DNA from 3 places in the Paenarthrobacter sp. NPDC089675 genome. Region 2 is predicted to be linked to each of the others. Evidence: riboswitches for the same ligand, from Rfam matches in the RefSeq annotation. Region 2 holds a riboswitch; each other region holds the start of a gene.
What was found. Region 2 has a riboswitch for cyclic di-AMP ahead of ACIPY2_RS11435 (hypothetical protein). Riboswitches for the same ligand answer to the same signal wherever they lie in the genome.
Positions count from the first base shown of each region.

Region 1: another riboswitch for cyclic di-AMP. It lies ahead of ACIPY2_RS19470 (hypothetical protein); the one in region 2 lies ahead of ACIPY2_RS11435 (hypothetical protein).
Region 3: another riboswitch for cyclic di-AMP. It lies ahead of ACIPY2_RS08030 (C40 family peptidase); the one in region 2 lies ahead of ACIPY2_RS11435 (hypothetical protein).

Region 1 covers NZ_JBIVHM010000011.1:82,293-84,550, forward strand. Annotated here, with positions in the region: gene ACIPY2_RS19470 (hypothetical protein) at 124-1,350, opposite strand; cyclic di-AMP (ydaO/yuaA leader) riboswitch at 1,355-1,504, opposite strand; gene ACIPY2_RS19475 (ATP-dependent DNA ligase) at 1,788-2,258, shown strand, end outside.
Region 2 covers NZ_JBIVHM010000004.1:296,319-298,576, forward strand. Annotated here, with positions in the region: gene ACIPY2_RS11430 (glycosyltransferase) at 1-171, opposite strand, end outside; gene ACIPY2_RS11435 (hypothetical protein) at 305-1,144, opposite strand; cyclic di-AMP (ydaO/yuaA leader) riboswitch at 1,148-1,331, opposite strand; gene ACIPY2_RS11440 (ATP-binding protein) at 1,440-2,258, opposite strand, start outside.
Region 3 covers NZ_JBIVHM010000003.1:84,002-86,259, forward strand. Annotated here, with positions in the region: gene ACIPY2_RS08025 (M23 family metallopeptidase) at 1-455, shown strand, start outside; cyclic di-AMP (ydaO/yuaA leader) riboswitch at 580-759, shown strand; gene ACIPY2_RS08030 (C40 family peptidase) at 764-1,495, shown strand; gene ACIPY2_RS08035 (NlpC/P60 family protein) at 1,595-2,258, shown strand, end outside.

The DNA.
Region 1 (2,258 bases), on a different contig from region 2:
GCGAGCGGCGCAGGCGTTGGCAACTCCAACGCCCCATCCGACGGCGGAACGTTGCCGTGCGGCTGCTGCTGCAGTACCGGCCGTGCCAGCCTACGTGCGCGGTGATCCGTGGCATTCGGGTGCTCACTTGAGGACCTCCTTGGCCACATCCAACAGGCCGTCCACGCTCAGTGACGGATCACTGGCCGACGGCGTGCTGCTGGCTTTTGGGTTGTTGCTCGGCCTCGGCTTTGTCGTCTGCGTGGGGGTGGGCGACGGCGTGGGTGTGACAGTCGGCGTCGTGCTTGGCGTGGGGCTTGGCGCAGTGACGGTGTCCGACGGCGGCGCGGGCTGGCTCGGAACCGGCGTGGTTACTCCGGGGACCGGAACCACGGCCGAAGGCGCGGCGGAAGGAACCCACTTGGGCGCGGCCAGCGAGACTTGCGGAGCAGGAACGGACGACGGCGATACAGCTGCGGGTGCCTCCGCCGCGGCTTGCGTCGTCTCCGACTGTCCTGTCTCTGCTGTTGCTGCCGGGGAAGTGGAGGAAGCGGTGGTGTAGGACGGAGTCGGGCCGGGGGTGGCCTTGCCGGAAGCGCGTCCGTTGCTGCCCGCGTTTGCGCCATTGGCCTGCTGGCTGTGGCTGTCCTGGCCAAAGAGGGGCAGGTCCAAGGCATGGCTGACTGTGCCTACCGTCAGAACCAGGCCAAGTGCGCCGGCAACTACTGCCATGCGCTGGCCCATGGTCTTGACCGACGCGGCCTTGGTCAGGACTGCGTGCGGTTCCCGGCTGAATGACGAACCGCCGAAGGAGCCAAAGGCGGGTTTTGCCGTAGTCGGCCTTGCCGGCGTCGGCTGTGCCGTAGCCTTTCGGGCGTCCGTGTGCTCTGAAACGCGAGCCCGCTCGGGTGCTCCGCTTGCCAGGCCGGCAGCAGCAGTGGCCGCGGCGGCGATTTGCGCTGCCGACTTCGGTTGCGGGGCAGGCACCGTGGGAATGGCCGCGGTGGCTGGTTCTGCTTCGGGTGCTTGGATTACCGGGATGGCCGCGGTGGCTGGTTCTGCTTCGGCCGGAGTTTCGGGGGCCTTGATTACCGGGAGGGCCGCGGTGGGCGGACCGGGCGTGGTCGAATCGTCGCGGGCAGGAACAGCTCCGGACGCCTGCTCGCGCTCGGCCTGCTCGCGCTCGGCCGCCCGCCGTTCCGCGCGCGTCATGGGCGCAGGTGTGGTGGGCTGGGCCGCGGTGGCGGGTTCCGGCGTCGTGCTTTCTGTTCCGGTGACCTGTCCGCTGGGTTGGGCCCGACGGCGTCCGGATGGCTTGGTGCGCTCGTCCGCTATTTGGGCACGGCGCGGCTGATCCATGGTTGGGGACATGGTGTTTGCCTCTCAACGCCTGCGAGGTTAGCTGTCGGGTTCGGACGAGGCCGTCCGGCCGCGCGTGGCGGCTTCACCCCAAGGGCCTGCAGGGAAATCAGGCCCGGGAACTCTGGGTCCCCCGTCTCTGCCGCGGGTCTGGCGGATTCCGGGATGCGGCAGAGCTCGGCGTCACCCCGGAAGCGGCCCAGCGGAGATCGGGCACGCCCTTCGACCGTACAGGAGCAGGGAAGTAAAGTCACATTAATGTAACGGACGGAACGTCCGCCTTTTTACGTGGTCCCTGGCGCTTAGGCTTCGGGGCTGGCGCCAGGCGGGAAGCTCGTGCCCGATCCGCTGTATCTGGTGCGCTTGGTGGGTCTCCTGCAGCCAACACGGCCAAAATGTCCGGCCGCCAACACTAGCCCTCGGTGCGTACTGGCCGGTAGACATGAGCTATGGACCTACCCGTGATGCCGCCCGTTTCGCCCATGCTCGCCAAGTCCGTCCCGAACATCCCCGACGTTGGGCACTACGAGCCCAAATGGGACGGGTTCCGTACTATCGTCTTCAAGGACGGCGACGACATCATCCTTGGCAGCCGCAACGAGAAACCCATGACCCGCTACTTCCCCGAACTTGTGGAGGCGTTGAAGAGGAACCTCCCGGAGAAGTGTGTGGTGGATGGCGAGATCATCCTGATCTCCGGGAACCGACTCGATTTTGAGGGTCTGCAGCAGCGCATCCACCCAGCGGACAGCAGGGTCCGGATGCTCGCGGAAAAGACGCCGTCGTCCCTGGTGGCGTTCGATCTGCTCGCCCTCGGTGAAGAAGACCTGACCGGCCGGCCCTTCTCTGAACGCCGGACCGCCTTGGAAAAGGCGCTCGCCGACGCCGAGCCGCCGGTGTACGTCACGCCCGCAGTCACG
Region 2 (2,258 bases):
AAGGTCCGTTTCCTCGTTGTGGACGGGGATGGTCACGTCCAGGACAGGGACCGAGGTCCGCGTGTCCACGGGAGAGCGCCGCGGCTGCCGGTGGGGCAAGGCAGGAGCGGCGAAGGTCCCCGAATGGGCGGGGTTCGGCAGCGCACTGGTGGCGGGATCTATGAGCGTCATGCATTTACATTGAGGCTGCCGATTGTGAGGGCTTTAGGCGGAAGCTGTGACGGGACTGTGTAAGTTTCTCCGTCCGGCGGGACGCGAAAAGCCGCCCCCGGAACGGGAGCGGCTTTTCGGGAAAGCTCTCGGCTTAGTACCAGTTGTTGGCCAGGTGGAAGGCCAAGGCAGCCGACGGGGAACCGTAGCGTTCCTTGATGTAGTTCAGGCCCCACTTGATCTGGGTCTGGTAGTTGGTCTGCCAGTCAGCGCCCGCCGAAGCCATCTTGCCGGCCGGAAGCGACTGGACAATACCGTACGCACCGCTGGAAGCGTTGGTGGCAGTGGTGCGCCAGCCCGATTCCTTCTCCCACAGCGTGTTCAGGGCGGTCATTTCGCCCGGGCCCCAACCGTAGCTGGACAGGATGCTGGCAGCGTACGCCTTGGCGGCGGCGGGATCGTCAACGGCCTTCGGCGCAGCGGCGGCTGCGGCGTCAGCTGCTGCCTTGTCTGCGGCTGCCTTGTCCGCGGCGGCCTTGGCAGCGGCATCAGCGGCGGCCTTTTCGGCAGCAGCCTGCGCGGCGGCGGCCTGGTCCGCGGCGGCTTTGTCCGCTGCAGCCTTGTCTGCGGCCGCTTTATCTGCGGCGGCCTTCTGGGCGGCAGCTGCCTTTTCTGCTGCGGCTTGCTTGGCGGCGTCAGCCTGGGCGGCGGCTTCGGCGGCCGCGTTCTCGCGGGCCTGCGGGTCGATCTGTGCTGCCGACTGGGTCTGGGCGGCCTGGCTCAGTTCCGGAAGGTTGAAGGCTGCGTTTGCAGCCTGCCCCAGCGATGCAACACCGAGTGCGGCGGCAACAACGCCGGCTACTACCGACATGCGGTGGCCGGCCTTGCCCTGACGGGCAGCGTTCTTCAGAACGGTCTGCGACTTGGTCAGCGGGGCGGTGTTTTCGTCGCGATGGCGCGCGGAAGGGCGCGCCTGATCCTTGAATTCAGACATGTGTGATTACCTCTCAGCGCCTGCGGAGTTAGCTGTCGGGTTCGGATGAGGTCATCCGGCCGCGCGCGTAGCTGCGGCTTCACCCCAAGGGCCGGCGCAATGCCTGGCCCGGAGACTCTGGGTCCCCCGTCTCTGCCTCGATGAGAACGGAACTCCGGGAAGTGGCAGAGCTCGGCGCATCCCGGGTGTGGGTCTCTTGGGGCGACCCACCCTTTCGACGCTACAGGAGGTTTCCGCTTAAGTCACATTTGGGTAACAGAGATCACGACGGCGGTGCGTCGCCTTGCCCGTTCCGTTATGCGTGTTCGACCGTTACGCACGGGAGCCTCAGGGCAAACTCTGTGCGACCGGGTTTGGAGGTTACTTCGACACTTCCGCCGTGAGCTCCCACGATCGACTCCACGATGGAAAGTCCCAGGCCGGAGGTACCTTCAGAGCCGGACCGGGCCGAATCAGCCCGGGCGAAACGGGAGAATATCCGCCCCTGGAAGTCCGCAGGGATTCCGGGTCCGTTATCGGTTACGGTGACCACTGCGCTGCCATCCGCGGAGATCATGACCCCGGTTACCACGGTGGTTCCGGGATCTGTGTGCTTCCGGGCGTTGGACAACAAATTCGCCAGGACCTGATGGAGTTGTGTCGCGTCCCCGCGCACTGTGATTGGTTGGTCCGGCAGGCGGAGTTGCCAAATGTGGTCCGGCGCCATGACTTTCTCGTCACTAACAGTCTCGATGACCAACTGGGTGAGGTCGACGTCCGTGAGCTTCAGTGGTTGGCCCTCGTCCAGCCTGGCAAGGAGCAGCAAATCTTCCACCAGGGTGGTCATGCGTTCGGACTGGCTCTGGACACGTGCCAGCGACTTCCGGCCGTCCTCGGTGAAGTTCTCCGTCATGCGCAGCATTTCGGTGTACCCGCGGATGGCCGTGAGCGGCGTCCGCAGCTCATGCGACGCGTCTGCGACGAACTGCCGGACTTTGGTTTCGCTTTCCTGCCGTGCTTCGAGGGCCCTGGCGACGTTGTTGAGCATCTGGTTGAGGGCGTAACCAACGCTGCCCACTTCCGTTCCCGGGTGGGAAGCCGACGGCGGCACTCGCACCGCAAGGGCCACCTCACC
Region 3 (2,258 bases), on a different contig from region 2:
ACGGCAAGCTCAAGCAGCTCTTGAGCGCACAGTCGGTGGGAAGCATTACTGCCAGCTCCTCCAAGGGCACCCTGGGCAGCCCCCTCGACACACTGACCACGGCTTCTCCCTTCGGTTACCGCGTCAGCCCCTTGACCGGCGGCACCGGAGACTTCCACCGCGGCCAGGACTTCGTGGCGCAGTGTGGAACCGCAGTCCACGCAGCGGCAGCAGGCAAGGTCACCTTTGCAGGCTGGCACGAATACGGCGGCGGCAACCGGGTGGTAGTGGACCACGGCAACGGCCTGGAGACCACGTACAACCACCTGTCGTCCTTCAACGTCAAGGTCGGCCAGACCGTCAACCGCGGCGACGTCGTGGCCTTGAGCGGCACTACAGGCGCCTCGACCGGCTGCCACCTCCACTTTGAAGTCCAGGTCAACGGCGAAGTCGTTGATCCCATGGGTTGGCTCTAGGCCAGCTGATGGTTGTCTCTCGCATTCGTGACACGCCCCGTGATCTGAATGTGACATTCGCGTTCAACTGTTGTACCGTCTAAAGCGCATCGGCTTTTTAGGGGGCCGATGCACTTGAGTGGATTGCCTAGCTCTGCCACCACTCAGGGTCCGTTCGCATAAATCGTCTGGCAGGGGCGGGGGAACCACTTTTGGTCTTCGAAAGAAGGCCTTGGGGTTAAGTCACAAAGCTTCTTCGAAGCCGTGGCCGGATGACTCCCATCCGAATCCGACAGCTCACCTCGCAGGCATTGGGAGAGGCTACCTACGTGTCATCACGCACTACCCCTGCGCGCCACCGCGCCGAGACGGTTAACCCGTTGAACACCCTTTCGAAGGCTGTTTCGAACAACGCCGGAACCGTTGGCCGCCAGGCCGCAGTCCTGGCCGCAGCATCCGGCCTCGTCCTGACGGTGGGCCTTCCCTCCCAGGCAGCCGATACCGACGTTTCCAAGGCAGAGTCCAGCACCCAGCAGCTGGTCACCACCGCCGTCGTCACCGCAGAGCCCACCGCCACCGTCTCCTTCGAGAGCCCGGTAGTCGTCACCAAGGAAGCCCCCAAGGTCCAGCGCGCTTCCCAGGCCACGCAGCGTTCCCAGGCCGCCGGAGACCAGGCCAACGGCGCCGTCACTGCCCAGTCCTCCGACGCAAAGGCTTCAGCAACCAGCGCAGCCGCCTCGGGGCTCGCAGCGATCGCCTACACCGGCATCGGCCACCCCTACGTTTGGGGCGGCACTACCCCCAACGGCTGGGACTGCTCCGGCTTCACCCAGTGGGTCTACGCCCAGGCCGGCATTAGCATCCCCCGCGTCAACGCATGGACCGCAATGAAGCCCACCAGCAACCCCCAGCCCGGGGACCTGGTCATGCAGAACGGCGGCGCGCACGTCGGCATCTACGTCGGCAACGGCATGATGATCAGCGCGCTGAACCCCAGCCAGGGCACGCTCCTGCACTCGGTTGCCTCCACGGGCACCTCCTCCTTCTTCACTCTGCAGTAGAAAACACCATTCGGGTTAGCCGGCATGCCCCCCAAGTGCCGGCTCTCCCATGACCCGTGTGCTGTCCCAGCCGCGCACGGAAACGGAAAGAGATTAACCATGACCAGTGCAAACAAGGTTGCACGGCACCGAGCTGAGGCCCCCAAGACCAGCTCACTCGCCGTCATCGCGAAGGCTGTCAGCGACAACGCCGGTGGCGTTGGCCGCCAGGCAGCCGTTATTGCTGCTGCTTCGGGCTTGGTCCTGACCAGCGGTGTGGCCGCAAACGCTGCCGACGCCAACGTCCAGCATGATTCCACCGCCACGTCGTCGATCGATGTCCAAGCTGTTGCGCAGTCGAGCATCGCCGCTGATTCCACGGTGGCCATCTCCTACGAGCGTCCCGTTGTCTCGACGGTGGAGGCTCCCGCTCCGGTTGTGGAGCAGGCTCCGGCCAAGGCGGAGGCAAAGACTGCTTCGACCTCCGGTAATGCCACGCTTGCCGTGAACTCCTCCACTCCGGCCGCCAAAGCCCCCGCTGCTTCCAGCGGCCTGGGCGCTGCAATTGCTGCCGCCGCCTACGCCCAGCTCGGCGTGACGCAGGACTGCACCATGCTGGTGACCAACTCGCTGGCCGCCGTGGGAATCCACTTCCACGATTGGCCTGCAGGTTACCTCTCCCTCGGCCGCGTGGTCAGCGCAGCGGAGGCACAGCCAGGCGACCTCGCCTACTACGCCAACGGTGGTTACGGTGGAATGGCCCACATCGCCGTCTACGTCGGTA